One region of the Streptomyces sp. NPDC088246 genome, then DNA from elsewhere that is predicted to be linked to it. Evidence: riboswitches for the same ligand, from Rfam matches in the RefSeq annotation. Region 1 holds a riboswitch; each other region holds the start of a gene.
What was found. Region 1 has a riboswitch for cobalamin ahead of ACIPEK_RS39765 (ABC transporter substrate-binding protein). Riboswitches for the same ligand answer to the same signal wherever they lie in the genome.
Positions count from the first base shown of each region.

Region 2: it holds a riboswitch for cobalamin, as region 1 does, so the genes downstream of both, ACIPEK_RS21980 (ABC transporter substrate-binding protein) here and ACIPEK_RS39765 (ABC transporter substrate-binding protein) in region 1, are expected to answer to the same signal.
Region 3: it holds a riboswitch for cobalamin, as region 1 does, so the genes downstream of both, ACIPEK_RS05185 (cobalamin biosynthesis protein) here and ACIPEK_RS39765 (ABC transporter substrate-binding protein) in region 1, are expected to answer to the same signal.

Region 1 is NZ_JBIURV010000058.1:4,004-11,339, forward strand. Features, by position in the region: gene ACIPEK_RS39750 (hypothetical protein) at 1-784, opposite strand, end outside; gene ACIPEK_RS39755 (ABC transporter ATP-binding protein) at 781-1,569, opposite strand; gene ACIPEK_RS39760 (FecCD family ABC transporter permease) at 1,566-2,621, opposite strand; gene ACIPEK_RS39765 (ABC transporter substrate-binding protein) at 2,618-3,604, opposite strand; cobalamin riboswitch at 3,643-3,766, opposite strand; gene ACIPEK_RS39770 (IS1634 family transposase) at 4,766-6,142, shown strand; gene ACIPEK_RS39775 (hypothetical protein) at 6,212-6,838, opposite strand; gene ACIPEK_RS39780 (MFS transporter) at 7,314-7,336, opposite strand, start outside.
Region 2 is NZ_JBIURV010000015.1:162,007-169,342, reverse strand. Features, by position in the region: gene ACIPEK_RS21995 (carboxypeptidase regulatory-like domain-containing protein) at 1-1,194, shown strand, start outside; gene ACIPEK_RS21990 (ABC transporter ATP-binding protein) at 1,191-2,033, opposite strand; gene ACIPEK_RS21985 (FecCD family ABC transporter permease) at 2,030-3,064, opposite strand; gene ACIPEK_RS21980 (ABC transporter substrate-binding protein) at 3,118-4,158, opposite strand; cobalamin riboswitch at 4,225-4,413, opposite strand; gene ACIPEK_RS21975 (beta-ketoacyl-[acyl-carrier-protein] synthase family protein) at 4,492-5,715, opposite strand; gene ACIPEK_RS21970 (acyl carrier protein) at 5,712-5,993, opposite strand; gene ACIPEK_RS21965 (hypothetical protein) at 6,081-6,248, opposite strand; gene ACIPEK_RS21960 (acyl-CoA dehydrogenase) at 6,254-7,336, opposite strand, start outside.
Region 3 is NZ_JBIURV010000003.1:6,529-13,864, reverse strand. Features, by position in the region: gene cobN (cobaltochelatase subunit CobN) at 1-708, opposite strand, end outside; gene ACIPEK_RS05190 (cobyric acid synthase) at 717-2,258, opposite strand; gene ACIPEK_RS05185 (cobalamin biosynthesis protein) at 2,255-3,283, opposite strand; cobalamin riboswitch at 3,428-3,559, opposite strand; gene ACIPEK_RS05180 (hypothetical protein) at 3,731-3,961, opposite strand; gene ACIPEK_RS05175 (anion permease) at 3,997-5,262, opposite strand; gene ACIPEK_RS05170 (class II aldolase/adducin family protein) at 5,524-6,183, shown strand; gene ACIPEK_RS05165 (alpha/beta hydrolase) at 6,299-7,336, shown strand, end outside.

The DNA of each region.
Region 1 (7,336 bases):
GGCTCAGCCAGTGTTCCGCGAGCCCGCGCCCCATTCCCTGACCGGCCAGTACGTAGCCACGCGCCACGGCGTGCAGCACCTGCCACGGCGTCGCCTCCGCACTCGTGTAGTACAGACAGCAGGTGTTGCGCAGATAGACCAGCCGTTCCGGGCCGTCCGGCGCCCGTCGGACCCGCACCACCTCGCCCAGCGTTTCGAGTCCGCCGGGTGCGGTGTCCACGAACTGCCGCCAGCGGGCGGCCAGCAGATCCACCCGGGCGCCGTACGCGCACAGCGCCGCGGCGCAGCCATGGGCGATCCCTCCGCTCAACTGCCTGGCCCCGGCGCGGGTACGGCGGTGCAGTGCATCGGCGATGGGCAGCAGATGCCCGTCGAGCACGGTGCGGTGCAGCAGCCGTACGGGGTCCTCCCCGGCCCGGGGCAGCAGCAGCCGGGCCCTGCGCACCCGGACTCCGCCGATCCCGTGCGTGGCGGGGCGCACCAGGACATTGCCGGACCGCATGTCCGGGACCTCGTCGTACAGCGCCCAATGGAGCATGGCGGCGGCAGTGACCCAGCCCGCGTACACCGCCATCAGGGTCAGCGCGGTCGCATGACCGGTGCGGTGGCCGCTGCCGGTGCGCTCGCGCGCCAGCAGATTGGACAGCTCCACGCCCGCCGGGTCGGCCAGTCGGTCGGCTGCCAGCCACAGCCCTGCTTCGCCCGCGAACGGTTCGCCTTCGGTGACCTGCCAGCGTGGCCCGTGCGGCAAGGGCGTCCAGACGGGGGAAGTGTCGTCGCTCATGACAGCGGGAGGTAGACGACGTTGGGCGAGCCGGTGACCGGGTGGACGCCGATCCGGGTTCGTATCCCGTAGACCTCGGCCAGCAGTTCTTCCGTCAGTACCGCGTGCGGGGAGCCGGATGCCACCAGTCGTCCGGCGCTGAGCACGAACAGCCGGTCGCAGTAGGAAGCGGCCAGGTTGAGGTCGTGCAGCACCAGAAGATTGGTCGTGCCCAGCGTTCTCACCAGGCCGAGGATCTCCAGCTGGAAGCGGATGTCCAGATGGTTCGTGGGTTCGTCAAGCGCCAGCAGCCCCGGTTCCTGGACCAACGCGCGTGCGATCAAGGTCCGTTGCCGTTCCCCGCCGGACAGCTCTTCGAACCGCCGGTCGGCCAGGGGCGCCGCGCCGACGCGCCGCAGCGACTCGTCGATGCGGCGGGCGTCGTCGGCGTCGTCCTGCTCCCAGAACCGCTTGTGTGGGCTTCGGCCCATCGCCACGACCTGGCGTACGGTCAGGCCGAAGGTGCCGGGGCTGTCCTGCGGTACGACGGCGACGCGGCGGGCCCGTTCTTTCACACCGAGGGCCGCGGCGTCCGCTCCGTCCAGCAGGACCCGACCCGCTGCGGGGCGCAGGGCGCCGTAGACACAGCGCAGGAAGGTGGTCTTGCCGCTGCCGTTCGGCCCGACCAGGCCGACCGTCTCGCCGGGGGCGGCGTCCAGCGTGACCGCGTCGAGCAGGGTACGGCCGGCCACCTCGTAGCTGATCCCGTCGGCGGCGAGCGCCGTCGGGGACGGTGCCGGGCTCATCCGGTGATCCCTTCGGTACGGCTGGAGCGGCGCAGCAGCCAGAGGAAGAACGGGCCGCCCACCAAGGCAGTGATCACTCCGGCGGGAATCTCTTCGGGGGCTGCCACGGTCCGCGCCAGCAGATCGGCCAGCAGCAGGAAGGCGGCCCCGCCGAGCGCGGTCACCGGCAGCAGTCTGCGGTGGGACGCGCCGACGATCATCCGGGCGGCGTGCGGGATCATCAGGCCGACGAAGCCGATCGCCCCGCTGTAGGCGACCAGCACGCCGATGATCAGTGACACCAGCACGAAGACCCCGCCCCGGAAGCGCCCGGGGTCCAGGCCGAGGCTGCGTGCCCCTTCCTCCCCGGTCAGCAGCAGATCCAGCGGACGGGCCAGGCTGATCAGGAGCACGGCCCCGACGCCCAATACCACGGCGGGCAGAGCCAGTTGGTCCCAACGGGCGCCACCCAGGCCGCCCAGCGTCCAGAACAGGATCGCCCGCACATGCTCGGCCCGGGAGGACAGCACCAGGATCAGGCTGGTGAACGCGGACAGCACGTACTGGATCGCCACCCCGGCCAGAATCAGCCGGCCCGTTGTCATGGTGCCGCCGCGCCGGGCCATCGCGTAGACGGCGACCAGCGCGGCCATGGACCCGGCGAACGCTGCAACGGGCAGCGCCACGTCGGTGGCCACCCCGGCGCCGACCCCCAGCACGACGACCACGGCAGCGCCCGCCGACGCCCCGGACGAGGCGCCCAGCAGAAACGGATCGGCCAACGGGTTACGCACCAAAGCCTGGAGCACCGCGCCCGACAGGGCCAGCCCGGCGCCGACGACGGCCCCGAGCAGCACCCTGGGCAGCCGTACCTCCCACACGATCGTCGGGTACGCACCAGTGCGTTCACCACCCAGGACCGTACGCAGCACCTCGCCCGGCGGAATCCGTACCGGGCCGAGCGCCAGACCGGCCACCGCCGCCGCGAGCAGCAGCACCGTGAGGGCGCCGATCACGACGGGGGTCGAGCGGAGGACGGACTTCGGACCGGGGTGGGCGGACTCCGCGCTCACGGAGTGCCGGGGTGCAGCTGCCCGGCCAGGTCCTGCACGGCGTCGGCGACCCGAACACCGAGCACGGCCGAGGACAGCGGGAGTACCGCGAACTTCTTGTCCTTGATCGCCGGTACGTCCGCGAGTGCCGGATCGTTCAGCAGCCGCTTCTTCTTGGCCGCCACCGTAGTGCCTCCGTAGTCGTAGATCACGACCACCTCGGGCTTGCGCTTGATGACCTGCTCCCAGGACACGTCGCCGAAGGTGGCGTCGAGGTCCGCGAAGACGTTCCTGCCCCCGGCGAGCCGGACGATCTCGTTGCCGATGCCCTTGCCCCCCGCCGTGAACGCGGAGCTGTCGCCGGAGTCGTACACGAACACCGAGGGATGTGAGGAGCCCTTGAGCTCTGCCTCGACCGTCGTGATCTTCTGTCGTTCCTCGGCGATCAGCTTCTTGCCGCGCTCCGGTACGCCGAAGACCCTGGCGACTTGGGTGATCTCGGTGGCGAGCTGATCGATACCGACCTTGCCCCTGGTGCAGTTCTCGATGTTCAGCCGGGTGTTGATGCCGTCCTTCTGGAGCCCCGCCCGGTCCTGGCCCTTGGCCTTGTCGAAGGCGCTGCTGTACCCGCCGTAGACGAAGTCGGGGTTGGCGCCGAGCAGCACCTCCTTAGAGGGGTACTCCTTCGCGAGCACCTTGGTCCTGGCGTACGCGGACCGGTACTTCGGCAGGATGCTGTCGTCCAGGTAGGCGGTCCCGGCCAGCCGGTCCTGGAGCCCGAGGGCCAGCATGATTTCGGTGACGTGCTGGTTCATGGTGACGACCCGCTTCGGCGGGGCGTCGAAGGCCGTCTTCGTACCGCAGTTGGTGACCGTGTAGGGAAAACCGTCCGCGGCCGGTGCGTCTTGTGTCTTGCCCTCGCCGCCCGTGCCGGAGCCGCAGCCGGTGAGCGGCAGCAGAAGCAGCGGTATGAGCGCGAGTGGTACACGGCGGATCCGGAGCATGGCCGAGCCTTTCCGGGGGATGTCCTCGTCCCCTGGGTTGTACGAGAAGGCGGCGCGGCCAGTATCTGGCTTCCGGGCTGCTGCAGCCCGGTCACAGTGGCGGGACCGTACCGGATTCACACCGGTTTCCTGACGCGCGTCGCCTGAGTTTTCGGAGCCCATTCTGTCAGACCGCAAATTCCGGCAGGCCCTCAGCCGCCTTGCGCTGCCCTCCCCGGTCGGCCCCGGGCGCCGACGTCCGCGACGACGACCGGCACCGCGGATGCTGGGTCGCAACCAGTGCCACCTCATGACTGCTCTCGCCAGACCCCGTCATTGCACCTGGCCACGTCAACCTGAGGTTGGAAAGGAGTGATCGGCCGTCCGGAGTCTCACCCACATGGGCATTGGCCTGGACGCGGGACGAGAAGCGGTGATCACGTTGAGGGAAACACAAACGCCACGGCACGGGCGTCCAGGTCCTCACCGATCCGTTCGCGCGCCGGCTCTGGGCTTCGCTCGCCCTGTCCGGCTCGACCCACGACCTGACCGCCGCCCGGCAGTACGGAATCATTGAGGCCCTTGCAGATGCGGGACTCAAGCGGTGGGACAGTTCGGGTCTCGTTTCGGGCCACCGCCTCAAGAGATGGAAGCGCCGCCACAACAGCAGCCCCGCCAAGATCCGGCCCCGGCGAACGGGCCACGGCCGCCTTCAGGGGCCGGCGACTCCTCCGAAAGCTCCACCGCAGCACCAATCGCAGCACCGGCGTTGCGAAGGCCGTCCTCACCCTTCACTACGCCTCAAGCTGAGATTGGAAAAGGCTCACTGGCGTGACCGAGCCGGAATCGTACCGGCTTCGCTGCAGCGCGGGCCTTTCGCTTCGCCCGCATAGTTGGACGCTCTGGCAATCCCGCCGCGTCATGCCGTGCTCTGGCGACGTTCCGTCAACCGGCCTTAGCCTCGCGCTTTCGCGCGCCCAGCAGACTGGAGGTCTTGATGTTGTAAGTGATCTTCGGTCGTAAGCTCGTTGTCGCCTGCCGGTGTGAGTCCGGTCCGGGTAGCTGCCAGGAGGCCCGGTAGCAGACTGGCGGGGTCGGGGGGAAACGCCCGGCGGGACGCCTGGGCCAGCAACAGCGAGCCGATGCTGGGCGGGGAGCGGAACGACGCCTCGTTCATGGGCTATCGGGATCGAGGCGGATCTGCTCAACGACGACCGTATCGCCCGTGCTCTGGACGCGATCGCGCCCCAGCTTGACGGCATCGTCGGCAGTGTGGGAGCGAGCGCGATCGCCGAGTTCGGCATCGATGTCTCGCGCCTGCACTGGGACATGACCAGCATCTCCCTGCATGGCGCCTACGAGGATCCGGAAGATGGATTCCCGCAGGCCAAGTACGGTCATCCGAAAGACCGCAGGACAGATCTCAAGCAGATCCAGGCCGGGATCGCGATCTCCGGTGATGGCGGCATCCCCGTCTTCCACCGCGCCTACGACGGCGGAGCCGGTGAAGTCGCCCAGGTCGTCGGGGCGATGACGTCTCTGCGCAAGCTGGCCGCACCCCGCGACTTCCTGATGGTCGGCGACTCGAAGCTGGTCTCCTACCCCAACCTGCTGGCTCTGGCGGAAGCACAGGTGCGGTTCATCGCTCCGGCGCCCGCGGCCAAGATCCCCGATGACCTGTATGCCGGCCTCGACATCGAGGCAGCCCCTCTGGTCGACTACACCGCCGAGCGGGATGCCAAAAAACCGCATGAGCAGCGCGGACGCTACCGCGTGCTGGAAGACACCCAGACTCTGGCCGGTCCGCGCAAGAGCGACCCGCAGATCACGGTGCGTCGGATCCTGGTCCATTCCACCGCCAACGCCACAGCCCAGCAGGCGGCCCGGGCCCGGCGCCTTCAGCAGGCTGGTGAGGAACTGGACAAGCTCCAGCGCTCCTGCGGCAGCCGCTACTACAGCACCGCTGAGAAGGTCGCCGCCCGGATTGGCGTGATCGTCAAGAAACGGCGCATCGCCTCCTGCCTGGTTGCCGTCATCGGCGCCGACATAGCCGGACGCCCCACCCTGACCTGGCACTTCGACCAGGACATCCTGGCCCGGGAAGCCGCAGCGGACGGCTGGTACGCACTGCTGAGCACCCTTGATCCCACCGAGGCCGACGCGGCGGAGGTCCTGGTGCGCTACAAGGGCCAGCCGATGGTCGAGCGCCGCTACAGCGACTTCAAGGGCCCGCTCGCCGTGGCCCCGGTGTTCTTGCAACACAACCGCAGGATCTCCGCTCTGATCACCGTGATCTGCCTGGCCCTGCTGGTGTTCTGCCTCATCGAACGCCAAGTCCGTCAGGCCCTCGGCGGCAATCAGACGATGCGCGGTCTCTACCCCGACAACCGGGCCGTCCGCCCGACCGGGCGCATGATCCTCTACCACCTCGCCGGCCTGCGGATACGAGCCGGAACAACCAGCGACCCGCCAACCATTCTGATCACCCGCGGTGTTCAAGCCCACCTCCTCGAGTTACTCGGCATCGACGAAACCCGCCCCCGCTGGCTGGAAACCTGAAACCCCATGTGCGAAGTCCGGGTCTAGGGTCCGCTAGAACCCAAGCACCCGGCCGGGGGCCCACCCTCCTCACGCCCTGGCGGCCGCACCACCTGCCCCCGGGCGCAGCACCGGCAGTCCGGCCCGCAGCCGTTCCAGGAACTCCGGCACATCGATGCTTTCGTCTTCCGGGTCGACGACCTCGGCGACGAACGCCTCCACGATGTTCTCGCTGCCGAAGTCCGCGTCGTCATCGTCGCCATAATTGTCCACCAGGCGAGCGCCGGGGGCGGAAACGCGGAGATCGTGGTCGTAGTTGATGACCCATGGGGTCTCTATGGTGCGGGTCTCCAGGATGCCGTTGTTGTAGTCGCCGTAGACCAGATGGGTGAAGGTGCCGTCCTGGATGTAGATTTCGCAGTCGCCGCCCTCCAGGGTCTCGGCCCGGGTGGTACCGCCGACGTAGAGCCCCGGCAGAGACTCGTAGAGCGCGATCGGGCCGGACACCGTCAGATCGCCGGTGATCACCACCAGGTCCACGTCGTCCAGACTCCCGATCCCGGCGACGGCGTCGAGGAAGCCCCCCTCCAGTACCAGATTGCCGTCGAAGAGCAGGACATTGTCGTAGTAGCGCTCGAAGGAGGCGGAGAGAGCCTGCACAAGGCGAGTGTCGGCCTCTGCGAAGGAGAGGCGTTCGGGTGCGGAGTTGTTGGCCATGTGGGCGACGATAAGACACGGGTATGACAGTCCTTCAATGCCCTTCTGGTCTAGCCGGTGGCGGTGCTGCCGGTGCTGTTCCACCTGCTGTGGTCGCACGAACTGGTGGTGGAGCGGGCCCAGGCGAAGGCAGAGGAGCTGGGGGTGAGTCTTCGCACGGTGCAGAGCCGGCGGTCGCGCTATGCCCGCCAGGGGTTATGGGGGGCTGGTCGATCAGCGGCCGGTGCGGGTGACGGAAGCGATGGGCAGGGCGCGGCTGGTGGCCGCGGTCCGCCAGGTGCTGGATGCCGAGACGCATACTTCGCCTGACCGCCGCCGTGAGTCTCCCCTCCCAATCCGCTGTGACCCGCCTCGTCGAGGTCACCCTGGTCGGCCTGCGGCGCCCGGCCCCCTGAACTCCCTGTGTCGCCTGACAGGGGCTCCTTCCCCGGTCAGGCGACACGTGCGTTGCGAGCGCGCGATGATCTCGGCGGGTTCAGGTTGCGTTCGCCTTGGTGG
Region 2 (7,336 bases), on a different contig from region 1:
GCCGAGGACGGCTGGACCAAGCTGGCCGACGCGGCCGACACCCGGGAGGCCCCGGCCCACGGCTTCATCGGCGGCAAGCTGTACGCAGTCGGTGGCTGGGGCGCCGGCGGGAGTCCGGACGCCAAGCTGGAGATCTACGACCCCGCCTCCAACACGTGGACGACCGGTGCCCCCTCGCCGACTCCGCTGGCGGGTTCGGGCTCCGCGGTCCTGGACGGCAAGCTGTACTCCGTCGGCGGCTGCACCGCCACCGCCTGCGGCTCCGACTCGGTGACGGTCTACGACGCGTCGGACAACTCCTGGTCCACCGGGGCAAGCTACCCCGAGGACGTCGCCTGGGAGTCCTGCGGCGCCATCGGCGCACTGCTGTACTGCTCCGGCGGTGTCACCGACGATGGCGAGCTGAAGTCCGGGTACGTCTACGACCCGGCTGCCGACTCCTGGTCGGCCCTGCCGGACATGCCGAAGCCCCTGTGGGGCTCCGCGTCCACCGCGGCCAACGGCCTGCTGCCGATCTCCTCCGGCGTCAGCGGCAACGCACTCACCAACGTGGGCTACGCCTACGACCCGGCTGCCGGGACCTGGTCGTCCCTGCCCAACGCCGACGTCGCGACCTTCCGCGGCGGCGGCGCCCCGGGCTTCTACAAGGTCGGCGGCGCGACCGGCACCGCAAGCCCGGTCAGCACGGTCGAACTGCTCCCCGGCTACGACCAGACCGGCGGCTCGGACGTCAGCTGGCTGTCGCTGGACTCCTCGGAGTTCAAACTCGCTCCGGGCGCCACCGTCTCGGTCGCGGTGTCGGTGAAGGCCTCGGTCGACGAGATCACCCAGCCGGGTGAGTTCACCGCCCAGGTCGCCATCTCCACCAACACCCCGTACGCGGTGGCATCGGTCCCCGTCACCATGACGGTGGCCCCGCCGAACACCTGGGGCAAGATCACCGGGACGGTGCTCGGCAAGGCATCCAACGGCAGCACGGCACCCCTGAAGGGGGCGACCGTCCAGGTCGACTCGTGGGCGTCCTCGTACACCCTGATCACCGACAAGGACGGCCACTACGCCCTGTGGCTGGATGCCCGCAACAACCCGCTCACAGTGATCGTCGCCAAGGACGGCTACGCACCGACGGCGACCACCGTCAAGGTCGTCAAGAAGGCAACGGTGACCACCGACTTCACTCTGAAGAAGGCCTAGGCGCGGCGGACACCGGGTGTCCCCGGGGCCGCGCTCACTGGTGAGCGCGGCCCCGGCCGCTGGGGCAGGAAGCGCACCGAGGGCCGCCCGTCCGGGCCGTCGGGAGTGACCCGCGCCCTGACCCGGTAGACGTCGGCGATCCGCTCCTCGGTGATCACTTCCGCCGGGGTCCCGGCGGCCACCACCCGCCCCTCCTTCATGACGACGATCCGATCGCAGAACATCGCGGCCAGATTGAGGTCGTGCAGAGCGATCACACCGGTGAGGGGCAGCGAGGTGATCAGCGACAGCAGATCCAACTGGTGCTGGATGTCGAGGTGGTTCGTCGGCTCGTCGAGCAGCAGTTCACGCGGCTGCTGGGCCAGTGCGCGCGCTATCTGGACACGTTGGCGCTCGCCTCCGGAGAGGGTGTGCCAGGACTGGTCGCCGCGATCGGCGAGACCGGTCCGCTCCAGGGCTTCGCGCACCGCGTGGTCGTCCGCCCGGCCGGGTGCCGACCAGGCCCTGCGGTGCGGGATACGCCCGAGGCGTACCACGTCCAGGACGCTCAACTCGACCTGGGTGACGGCATGCTGGTCGACCACGGCGACCCGCTGGGCCACGGTTCGGCGACCGATCTCGTCGAGCCGCCGGCCGTCGAGGGTGATCACTCCCGCATCCGGGGCGAGGACCCCTGCCAGCACCCGCAACAAGGTCGACTTGCCGGACCCGTTCGGCCCGATCAGCCCGACGGTGGCGCCGGGCGGCGGGGCGAGATGGACCCCGTCGAGGATGAGGCGGCCGCCGGCCTCCCGGCTGACCCGCTCGGCACACAGCCCCTCAGTGGCTCCACCCGTCATGTGATCCTCCGGCTGCGGTACAGGACCAGGACGAACGCGGGCACACCGATGAGGGCGGTGACGACTCCCACGGGCACTTCCTGCGGGTCGAGGACCGTCCTGGCGAGGGTGTCGACCCAGACCAGGAATACCGCCCCCGCCAGTGCGGTGACCGGCAGCAGCCGCCGGTGCCCGGAGCCGGCGAGCGCACGGGCGGCGTGCGGCAGGACCAGACCGACGAAGCCGATGGCGCCGGCCGAGCTGACGAGTGCGGCGGTCAGCAGCGCGGTCGTGCAGAGCAGCACGATCCGGGTGCGCGCGACATGGACGCCGAGTGCGGCGGCGGCGTCCTGGCCGAACGCGAAGGCGTCGAGCGTACGGGCTTGGCCGAGGCAGATCAGCAGCGTCACGACGAGAACGGCGCAGCAGATCCACACATCACTCCAGCCGACCCCGCTGAGCGAGCCGAGCAGCCAGAACAGCACCCCGCGGGTCTGCTCGGCGTCGGCGGCGGTCATCACGACGAAGGAGGTGAGCGCGGAGAACAGCTGCATGGCCGCGACACCGGAGAGGACGACCCGGTCGGTCGTGCCGCCCAGGGTGTGGCTCAGCAGCAGAACGAGGGCGAACGAGCACAGTGCGCCGATGAACGCGCCGGTCGAGATCGACACCGCTCCCCCGCCGACTCCGAGGACGACGACCACGACCGCGCCGGTCGACGCACCGGAGGAGACGCCGAGGACGAACGGGTCGGCGAGCGGGTTGCGGAGCAGGGACTGCATGACGGTCCCGCACACCGCGAGCCCGGCGCCGCACACCGCGGCGAGCAGGGTGCGCGGCATGCGCAGGTTCCAGATGATGCCGTCGCGGATCGGGCTGAGCCGTGACCGGCCCCAGCCGAGGTGGGAGGCGACCGTGGACCAGACGTCGGCGACGGAGATACGGGCGGGGCCGATGGTGACGGCGACCGCGACGGACAGCGCGAGCAGTGCGATGCCACAGGCCCATAGGGCTCCGCCGCGCAGCCTCCGTATCCCCGTGCCACTGCGCACGGCTGCGTCAAAGGCCCGTGGCGCGTCCACCGCCGTGGCCCGTTCGGTGTCCGTCACCCCGCGAATCCGAATGTGCGCAGCCCGGCGGCGACGCGTTCCACACCCTCGGCCGTCCGGATGGACGGGTTCATGGCCTGGCCGCTCAGCAGGACGTACCGCTGGTGCCTGACGGCGTCCATGTTCTTCGTGACGGGGTTGGACTCCAGGAATTCGATCTTCTTCGCGGCGCTCTCGGCGGTCTGTGCCTTGCGGGTCAGATCTCCGATGACCAGGACGTCGGGGTTGCGGTCGGCGACGGTCTCCCAGCTGATCTGGGGCCATTCCTCATGGGTGTCGTCGAAGACGTTCTTCGCACCGACTTCCCTGGTGATGATGCCGGGCGCTCCGCAGCAGCCGGCCAGGTACGGGGCCTTGGAGTCGGAGAACCAGTAGAGGAGGGTGGCGTCGGAGGCGTCGACGCCCTCGGTCGCCTTCTTCACCCGGGCCCGCAGCTGCGCCACGAGTGCGTCGCCGCGTTTCTGCACGCCGAACACCTTGGCCAGGTCGCGCACTTCGCCGTACACGCTGTCCATGGTCAGTGGCGCGGTACGGGCTCCGTCGCCGCCGCCGCTGTTGTCCTTGCCGGTGCAGTCGGCGGGCGAGACATAGGTGGGAACGCCGAGATCCTCGAACTGTTCGCGGGGTGCGACGCCGCCCTTGGCGAGCGTCGACTCGAATGACGCGCTGATGAAGTCGGGTTCCTGGTCGAGGACCTTCTCCGACGACGGCCGGTTGTCCGCGATCCTGGGAACCTTGGCGTCGGCCTTCTCCAGGCCCTTCATCACCGGGTCGGTCCAGGTCGAGGTGGCGGCCAGCCGGTCGGCGAGGCCGAGGGAGAGCAGGATCTCCGTCGATCCCTGGTCGACCGAAACGGCCCGGTGCGGTGCGGCTTCGACGGTGACGGTGCGTCCACAGTTCTTCAGCGTCACGGGGTATCCGTCGGCGGAGCCGGACTTCGCGGCAGAGCTGCTCGTTCCGCCCCCGCAGGCGGTCAGCAGGACGAGTCCCGCCGAGAGCAGGGCAATGGCGCGGACAGGGCTGGCTATGGACGGCACGGCACGGAGTCCCTCTGCGTCTCGGGGCTCATGCGCGGAGCCCGCTGTACGGAGTCCTGCGCCCGGTACCGGGTCGCAGGTGCCAGCAGGTCTTCGGACTCGGGCTCCTACGGACGGGACGCCTTCCCAGGACACCCGCGGGTGTCCCAGTGGCCGTGGCCCCGCCCGTCCCCCTCACCGCTGCGCGTCAGTTCCGGATTCTCACCGGATTCCCTGACCCCTACGTGGAGTTTGACTGGCTTCGGCAAGCTATCACGAGCCTCCGCGCAGCTCATGGGCGGTGTGGCCGGTGGTACGCCGGGCTGTGCTCCCGTCGCACCACCTGCCCGATGCCTACGGACGCTCAAGAGCGATCACGGCGTTGTGCCCGCCGAAGCCGAAGGAGTGGCTGACGGCGCGCCGGATGGGCTGCCGCAGGGGTTGCTTGGTGACGCAGTTGATGTCGAACTCGGGGGCCGGGGCGTCCAGGTTGGCGATCGGCGGTACGACTCCGCGCTGGAGCGTCAGGACGGTCAGTCCGGCCTCGATCGCTCCGGCCGCCCCCATGCAGTGCCCGAGTACTCCCTTCGGGGCGGTGACGGGCGGCCGGTGCGGGTAGACCCGGCCGATGAGGGCGGCCTCGGTGGCGTCGTTGATCGGTGTCGCCGTGCCATGTGCGTTGACGTGCTCGACGTCCTCGGCCGCCCAGCCCGCGTCGCGCAACGCGGCCTCGACCGCGGCCTGGGCGACCGCGCCGGACGGGTGCGGGCTTGTGGGGTGGTGGGCGTCGGTGGTGGCGCCGGTGCCCGCGAGCAGTGCCCGCGGCGCGGCGCCCCGGGCGACGGCGTCGTCCGCCCGTTCCAGCACCATGACGGCGGCGCCCTCACCCATGACCAGCCCGGCACGGTCGGCCGCGAAGGGCCGGCACCGCCTGGCCGGGTCGCCCTCCGCCCGGGCCGCGGCTCCGGACCGGGCGAATCCGGTCATGGCGACCGGGTAGACGATCGACTCGGTGGCTCCGGCGATCGCGATGTCGCACTGTCCGGTGACCAGCAGATCGCGCGCGACGGACAGTGCGGTGGCGCCGGACGAGCAGGCGGTGCACGGTGCCAGGCTGGGACCGGTGGCCCGCAGCTGGATGGCGATCTCGGCCGCGGGCATGTTCGGAATGGTGAGCAGGATGCCCGACGGCGAGGTGGCATCCGGTCCGTGCCGGTCGAGTACGACGGCCTGCTCGGTCAGTGCGGCGGATCCTCCACTGCTGGTGCCGACGACCACCGCGACCCTGCTGCCCTCCCACTGCGCCGGGTCGAGTCCGGCGTCGGCGACCGCCTCCCGGGCCGCGAGAACGGCGAACTTGACGTACTTCCCCATCCGGAAGGACGTGCGGCCGCCGATCGCGGCGTCCAGATCGATCCCGTCGACCATGCAGGCGAAGTCGATCGCGCAACCCTCGAGTGCCGCGACGGTACGCACCGGCGAGACTCCGGCGCACACACCCTTCCAGGTGGATTCGGTATCGTTGCCGACCGGGGTGATCATTCCCACGCCTGTTACGGCAATCGCGGGCTTGTTCATCGGGCGTTGCTCGTCGGTACCAAGCCGCCCATCGGCGCCCCGCTGCCGGCTGTCGCGTCGATGTACCGCGTGATGTCGGCCAGGGTGGCGTCCTTGGGGAGCTTGTCGAAGTCCCCGTCGCCGCCCATCGTCGTCTCCCTGATGAGGACGGCGAACTCGGCGACGGCGAGGGAGTCCATCTCCAGGCTGTCCATCGTGGAATCCGGGTGGATCTCGGCGACGGGCACTTTGAAGGTGTGTGTCAGAACCTCGGTGATCTTGGGATGAATCGCACTCATGAGCTTCCTCTCCATCATTCGGTACGGCTGCCGGGGACGGCGGTGGCACCGTCCCGACGCCGAATCAACTGGGTGACGTGCCTCCAGTTACGCCTTGTGCCGAACCGATTCGCCACCGCCCAGCTGCGACTGCGTGAACCACCGGGCCAGGACGGCTGCCGTACCCCAGAAGACCAGCAGCACAACACGAACACCGAGGGCCCCGGCCGCCTCCCGCACCCGCTGCGTCCGCACGGCTGTTCCCGTCCTCGTCACGGCTCTCACCGCTCCCCCGGGGCCGTCGCCCGGTCCCCGTCCGACTGCCAGGCCGCCGCCGGATCGTCGTACGCATCGACGTAATCGGCCCCCGCGATGGGCCAGTCGGCGAGCAGTTCCTGCGGCAGCGCGAAGGAGTCGGCGAGGGCGGGCAGATGAGCGGCGACGGCGGTGATCAGCTCTTCCAAGGCGTCCGGCAGTCCATTGACCTGATCAGCCGTCAGATGTCCTGCGGCCAGCAGATCACCGCTGTTCCGGGCGATCCGGTCGAGTGCGAACAGCCGCTGCAGCTCGACCAGCCGCTCACGGGCGGGCCCGTCCGACAGACCTGCCACCGCGTCCGCGTACGCCTCGGCAGCCTGTCGGTGGGCGTGGGCCTCGACGCCGCGAAGGGCGGGACCGGATGCGATGTTCCACCGCTCCAGCGGGTCACCGTGCGGTGCGCGGCCCAGCCTTTCCCTGGCCCGGTCGAACCAGATCTCCTCCAGCACGGCCAGGAGCCTGCCGAGGAACCCGGGGTCGGTGAGATCACCGGGTTCGCCGCCGAAGGGAGCGTCGTACGCGGCCGGTTCGGTGGCGAAGAGCATTTCCGCGGCCGCCTTGGCGTGGATGGCCAGGTTGTCGCCCTCAGCGGTGATGACGCCTTCCACTCCGGTGATGAGTTCGCTCATGCCGTTGTTCTCCAGGAGCGCCTGGGCACCGCACCGTTCACGGCATTCGACGATCACGGACCTGGCCTGCCAGCTGATCCATCCCTTGGCGACGGCGACCAGCCGCTCCGCCTCCTCCCGGCCCGAGCCCGAGCCGTCCTCCCGTCCCTCCCAGCGGTTCAGGGCCCTGCGGTGCAGCAGGCTCATAGCGAAGACCGTGGCCATGGCCCGGGCGAGCGGGCCGTGGTGGCTGCGGTGGGCGATCACCGGCACCTGACGCGATCCGCGGGGTCCGGAGATGTACCGGTGGCTGCCGTAGCGGACGGCGACGGCGAGCGATGCGCGAGCGGAGCCGACCGCGCAGGCACTCATGGAGATCTTGCCGGAGGTGACGCGCCCGATCGACGTGAGGAGGCGACGCCTGCGGCTGCCGACGGC
Region 3 (7,336 bases), on a different contig from region 1:
GATGTCCCAGGCCTCGTCGTCGCCCCCGGCGGAGGCGTCCGACGCACGGGTGCCGCCTGCCGCGAGCACCGTGGCGACCAGGGCGTCGGTCCTGCCGAGCAGCTCGTAGAGACCGGCGTCCGCGCCGCGCAGCGAACCGCAGTACACGGGCAGGGCGTTGGCGCCACGGGCCTCGACCGCGTCGCAGAGGACGTCCACGAACGAGGTGTTCCCGGACAGCTGGTGCGCCCGGTAGAAGAGCACGCCGACGGTCGGGCGGCCCTCGACGAACTCGCGGCTGCCGTGCAGGCCCCACTCGGGCATCTTGTGCGGTTCGGCGAAGCCGTGGCCGGTCAGCAGGACGGTGTCGGAGAGGAAGCGGGCCAGTTCTACGAGGTTTCCGGGGCCGCCCTCCACGAGGTAGCGCAGCGCCTCGGCGACGACACCGGCGGGTACGGACGACTCGGCCATCAGCTCCGCGTCCGGCACGGCCTCGCCGCCCAGCAGCACGGTGGGGATGCCCGATGCCTTGAGGACGGCCAGCCCGTCCTCCCAGGCGCGCTTGCCGCCGAGGAGGCGGACGACGGCGACGGAGGAACCCTCGATCAGTGCGGGGAGTTCCTCGTGGGCGTCGATGCGGGTGGGGTTGCCGATCCGGTACGGCGCGCCACAGGCGCGGGCGGCGAGGAGGTCCGTGTCGGCGGTCGACAGCAACAGCACGGTGCTCATAGGGGCGTTCATGCGCGTGCTCCAGGTGCTCCGGGGGCGATGAAGGGAAGTCCTGACGGTGCGCCCGACTCGATGAGCCGCAGCAGCGCGTCGGTGTCCGCGTGTTCTTCGATGAGGTCGCCGAGGCGGTCGAGCTGTTCCTCGCGCAGCGCGGCGAAGCAGGTGTCGGGGGCGGGGACGAAGCGCCGGCCTGCGGCCCGCGCGACCTCGGTCAGGAAGCGGCGGCGGAATTCGTCGCTCTCCAGCGAGCCGTGCCAGTGGGTGCCCCACATGGCGCCGACCCGGCAGCCGTCCAGGCTGCGACCTCGGTCATCGGAGATGAACGCTTCGCCGCCGCGTACATCGGCGACGCCGTGGTGGATCTCGTACCCCTCGACGGGGGCGCCGAGCGCCTCGCCGACGGGGCGGGCGAGGGTCTTCTCGCGGTCGAAGCGGATGCGTACGGGCAGCAGGCCGAGGCCGTCGATGTGCCCGGCCCTCGACTCGACGTCGTCCTCGATGTGTTCACCGAGGATCTGGAAGCCGCCGCAGATGCCGAGGACCGGCCGGTCCTCGGCGGCACGCCGCACCAGGGCGTCGGCGAGGCCGCGCTCGCGCAGCCAGGCCAGCGCGTTCACGGTGCCGCGGGTGCCCGGCACGATGACGAGGTCGGCGTCGGCCAGCTCCTCGGCGCGGTCCACGAACCGGACGACGACGCCCGGTTCGGCGGCCAGTGCGTCCACATCGGTGAAGTTCGACATCAGGGGTACGGCGCACACCGCGACGCGCAGCACGTCGTCGCCGTAGGGCGGCGCGACGACCGATTCGCGTACGGTCCCGCGCAACGAGACCCCCATCCCGTCCTCCTCGTCGATGCCCAGGCCGTGGGCGAAGGGCAGCACCCCGTAGGTCTGCCGTCCGGTGATCCCGCGCAGCATCTCCAGGCCGGGCTCCAGCAGCGACACGTCGCCACGGAACTTGTTGACGAGGTAGCCGGCGATCAGCGACTGGTCCTCGGCGTCGAGCAGCGCCGTCGTACCGAAGAACGAGGCGAAGACGCCGCCGCGGTCGATGTCGCCGACGACCACCACCGGGAAGCGTGCCGCCCGTGCGATGCCCATGTTCACGATGTCCGTGCGCCGCAGATTGATCTCGGCCGGACTGCCCGCCCCCTCGCAGATCACCGCGTCATACGTGCCCCGAAGCTGCTCCAGACAGTCCACGACCGTGGAGAGAAGCGCTTCCTGCCTGCCTCCGTGGTAGCCGCGTGCGCTCATCTCGCCCACCGGTCTGCCCATCAGGACGACCTGGCTGGAGCGGTCGCTGCCGGGTTTGAGCAGGACCGGGTTCATCAGCGCGGTCGGCTCGATCCGGGCGGCCTGGGCCTGCATGGCCTGGGCGCGGCCGATCTCGGCGCCCTCGCGGGTGACGAAGGAGTTCAGCGACATGTTCTGTGCCTTGAAGGGCGCCACTTTCACGCCCTGGCGTACGAGCCAGCGGCAGATGCCTGCCGTGACGACGCTCTTGCCCGCGTCCGAGGTGGTTCCGGCGACCAGCAGCCCGCCGCTCATGTCCGTCTCCGTCCTGCGATCCGACGTCCTGTGACCTGAAGTTCCGTGACCTGAAGTCCTGCGGACCGAAGTCCTGCGATCCGTCGTGCGGCGAGGCCCGCACCCAGTCGTCCCGCCACACACACGCCGAGGGCCAGCGCACTCACCCGGCGCGACAGCCGTACCGCGCGTTCGATGTCCTCGGTCTCCACCGCCCGGCCCGTCTCCCCGTTGAGGACGGGGCGGTGTTCGACCCGGCCGCCGTACGCGAGGGTCCCGCCGAGCCGTACGCCGAGCGCACCCGCGAACGAGGCCTCCACCGGGCCCGCGTTGGGGCTCGGGTGCTTCGCCGCGTCGGCCCGCCACGCCCGTACCGCTCCACGTGGCCGCCCCCCGGCGCCCACGGCGAGCAGGGCGGTGAGCCGGGCACCGGGCCAGCCCGCGAGGTCGTCGAGGCGGGCCGAGGCCCAGCCGTAGCGCCGGTGGCGGGGCGACTTGTGGCCGACCATGGCGTCGAGGGTGTTGGCCGCCCGGAAGCCGACGAGCCCGGGCACACCGGCCAGCGCACCCCAGACCAGGGCGCCGACCACGGCGTCCGAGGTGTTCTCGGCCACGGACTCCACCACGGCGCGGGCGATCTGCGGTCCGTCGAGGGAGTACGGGTCGCGCCCGCACAGATGCGGCAGACGCTCGCGGGCCGACTCGATGTCACCGGCGGCCAGGGCGCCGCCGATCGCCCGGGCCTCACGCCCCAGGGACGTACCGCCGACGACGGACCAGGTGGCGGCCGCGGTCAGCGCGACGGAGGCGGCGGGGTGGCTGCGTACGGCACGGGTGACCAGCGCGGCACCACCCGCGGCACCTCCGGCGCAGACGAGCATGTGCAGCGTGCCCCACCCACGGTGGTCGCGCCACAGACGGCGCTCGACGCCCGCTGCGGCCCGCCCGAAGGCGGCGACCGGATGTCCCCTGCGGGGGTCACCGAGCAGCAGATCGCCGATCAGACCGGCCGTGGCGCCGTACGCGAAAATGCGGTCGGCACGCACGGCTCAACCGGCCGTTACGCCTCGAAGGACCTTCGTACAGGCGGCTCTCGTCGAGAGAGCCACAGCAACGGACGCACGGCAGCCAGGCATGGCGATATGTCCTCACTCAGGGTCCGCGCCCTGGTTCGACGTGACCGGCGACGAGAGTCTCCTGGCTCCCGGATCCGCAGTTCCCCCGGCCTTCCAACCCGCTCGCGCGTGCCGTGACTTCCGGTGTGGGGGACTGCTCCCCGGTGACAGTGGCGGGACCGCGCCGGATTCGCACCGGCTTCCTCTGCTGTCGCCGTAATTGGCTCCGGCAGTCCACCACGCTCCGCGAACGCCCGTCAACTTGCCGTTGACCTGCGACGGTGCAGTGTGCTGAGCCCCACATCGGGCCGGGCACACCACAACGGGCCGGACACACGAGGTGTGTCCGGCCCGACGGGGGAGTGCGCGGAGGCGGGCTCAGGCGACGATCAGATAGATCCCGTACGCGACCGCCGCAGCGCACAGCGCGAAGCAGACGTAGGCGCCGGCCCGGGCCAGCAGCAGCGAGCCGCCGGAGCCGCCCTGCGCCGCCGGTTCGGGCTGCTTGGAGAGACCGACGATGCCCAGGGTGAAGAAACCCACCAGCGCGACGGTGACGACGAGGGAGACGCCGAAGACGGAGCCGAGGGCTGCCCAGTCGATGTTCATGCTGAATCCTTAGACGGCCTGCCTAGGCGGCTGACCTAGACGGTGGCGGGTCGCGCCGGGTCCTGGGTGGTTCCGGCCGGAGCCGGAATGGTGGTCTTGAGGTCCTGGGCCGCTGCCTGGGCCGCGGTGAGCGGCGGGCTGACGGCGGCGATGGCCGTGGTGACGACGCCCGCGGGCTCGGCGTCGCCGCCCGTCGGCGCGACATCGCCGTGGCCGACCGGCTTGCGGCGCGATACCAGCCAGATCGCCCCGGAGCCCACGACCAGCAGCGCCGCGACGACCACGACACCCCAGGTGCCCTGCTTGGTGAGGAGTTCCGCGCCCGCGCCGACCAGGCCCGCGGCCGGCAGGGTCAGACCCCAGGCGATGAACATCCGGGTGGCGGTGGACCAGCGGACCACGCCGCCCTGGCGGCCGAGCCCGGCGCCCATCACGGCGCCGGAGCAGGACTGGGTGGTGGAGAGGGAGAAGCCGAGGTGCGAGGAGGCCAGGATGACCGTGGCCGCGCTGGTCTGGGCGGCGAAGCCCTGCGGCGGCTTGAGGTCGGTGAGGCCGCTGCCCATGGTGCGGATGATGCGCCAGCCGCCCAGGTAGGTGCCGAGTGCGATGGCCGTACCGGCACAGACGATGACCCAGACCGGCGGGTTGGAGCCGGGGTGCAGGACGCCACCGGTGACCAGGGCCAGGGTGATGATGCCCATGGTCTTCTGCGCGTCGTTGGTGCCGTGGGCCAGGGAGACCAGTCCGGCCGAGGCGATCTGGCCGGCGCGGTAGCCCTTGGCGGTGGCCTTCTCCTGGGCGTCGTTGCGGATCTTCCCGCCGATCCGGTACGTCAGCCTGGTGGCCAGCAGCGCGGCCAGACCGGCGACGACCGGGGCGGCGACCGCGGGGAGCAGCACCTTGGTGACGACGGTGCCGCCGTTGACCGATGACCAGCCGGCCGACATCACGGCTGCGCCGATCAGGCCGCCGAACAGGGCGTGCGAGGAGCTGGACGGCAGTCCGACCAGCCAGGTCAGCAGATTCCACAGGATGGCGCCGACGAGAGCCGCGAAGATGACTTCTGTCCGCAGCCCGTCCTCGTTGATGATCCCGCCGGAGATCGTCTTGGCGACCTCGACCGACAGGAACGCGCCGACGAGGTTGAGAACGGCGGACATGGCCACCGCTGTCTTCGGTTTGAGTGCGCCGGTCGAGATGGTGGTCGCCATCGCGTTGGCGGTGTCGTGGAAACCGTTCGTGAAATCGAACACTAGAGCTGTCACGATCACAATCGCGAGTAGCAGCGTGATGTGTTCCATTTACCCAGGCAATCGTTCGACGTCATTGGCACGTGGACCGTAGGCAACCTGGATGAACAGAAGATGAACTGGGCAGGGCGTTGTGGTGACTCCAACTGGAGTCGGGTCGTTCCGTTTGTCCATTGCGGGGCGGTGCGGGCCGGACGCGGGGCCGATTTGGGACCGATTCGGCCCCGTCACCCTTTTTGTGAACTTCTCCGGTTTGTGACTTATCCCCCCGATCGCATGCCCGTTCGCCTCCAGGGCTGACAGGATCTCCGCATGAGCGATCAGCAACGGGACGCGATCGAACGTGCCTGGGACGGTGTCGTCGCCATCGCCCGCAGGACGGCGGCGGACGGCCTCGTCGTCGGGACCTCGGGAAATGTGTCGGCACGGGTCGGCGGGACGGTCCTGGTCACCCCGAGCGGAGTGCCGTACGACCGGCTCCGCCCCGAGGACGCCGTCGGCGTCGATCTGGAAGGCAACCGCGTCCTCGGCGAACTGGCCCCGACCAGCGAACTCCCGCTTCATCTCGCGGTCTACCGGAACAGCGATGCGGCCGCCGTCGTGCATACCCACGCGGTGCACGCCACGGCCGTCTCCACCTTGGTCCCCGAGGTCCCTTCGGTCCACTACGCCGCCGCCGTGCTCGGGGGCCCCGTCCGGGTCGCGGCCTATGCGCGCTACGGGACCGAGGAACTGGCCGAGAACATGCTCGCCGCTCTGCGGGGCCGTACGGGCTGCCTGCTCCAGAACCACGGAACCGTGACCTATGGAGCGTCCCTGGACGAGGCGTACGACAGGACCGCCCAGCTGGAATGGCTCTGCCGGCTATGGCTCACCGCAAGCTCCGTACCCGGGCACACCCCGACCCTGCTCTCCCCGGCCCAGCTGCGCGACGTGCAGGAGGCATTGAAGGGATACGGACAACCGGGCTGACGCGACCCCTGCCTGTCCCGGCTGTCCCGTCCCATCCGTCCGTCCTGCCCCCGGCGGGGCACCGGACGGCCCCCGTCCGCTGGCAGGGCGCGGCGCACCCCACGACACTGAAGCGGTGCGCCCGGCAACAGTCACGGCAGCAGCCGTCACCACGATCCTCGGCGTCGGTGCGGCAACGGTCGCGGCCGGCCGGTACGCCAGCGACGCCGCCCTCAGAGTGCCGTCCGGACGACCGCTCCCCGCCGACCGCAGACTCACCGTGCACGCCACAGCGGCCGGGCAGATCACCCTGACCCGCTCCTTCGCCGCCCTGCGGCCCGGTACGTACGGACTGGAGGACGACGACGTCCACGCCGTCGTCGGCCCGGTGATCGAACACGCCCACCACGCCCCCGACACCGTCGTCCGCAGACTGGAACGAGTCAACCGCGGCAGCCTGGAAACCGGCGCCAAGGTCCGCATCACCCCGCAGCTGCACAGCGGTGACCCCTCATCGGCCCTCGGACTCGATCACAGGGAAGTCGAGATCCCCGGCGAACTCGGCCCCCTGCCCGCCTGGTTCCTGCCCGGCCCCCGCGACACCTGGGTCATCACCGTGCACGGACTCGGCACCACCAGGGAACACCCCATGAACGTCATGGAGTTCCTGCACGATCTGCGCCTGCCCGTGCTCGACCTGGCCTACCGCGGCGACGCCGGAGCCCCGCGTTCGCCGGACGGCCTCGCCCACCTCGGCGAGTCCGAATGGCGCGACCTGGACGCGGCGATCCGCTTCGCCGTGCGGTACGGAGCCGAGAAGGTCGTCCTGCACGGCTGGTCCACCGGCGCCTCGATGGCGCTGCACGCGGCCGTCAACTCCGCGCTCCGCAATCGGATCTGCGGTCTCGTCCTCGACTCCCCGGTCCTGGACTGGGTCACCACGCTGCGCGCCCTGGCCGCCGCCCGCGGTGTCCCGACCGCACTGCTGCCGCTCGCCGTCCGCGCCGCCCAGGGGCAGACAGGGCTGCGCGGCGCCCGGCTCCTGGACGGCTCCCTCGCAACGGCGCTGCATGTCCCGACCCTGATCTTCCACGGCCCGGACGACACCCTGGCCCCCTGGCAGCCGTCCCGCGATCTGGCCGCCCGCCGCCCGGACCTGGTCGCCCTGCGCGTC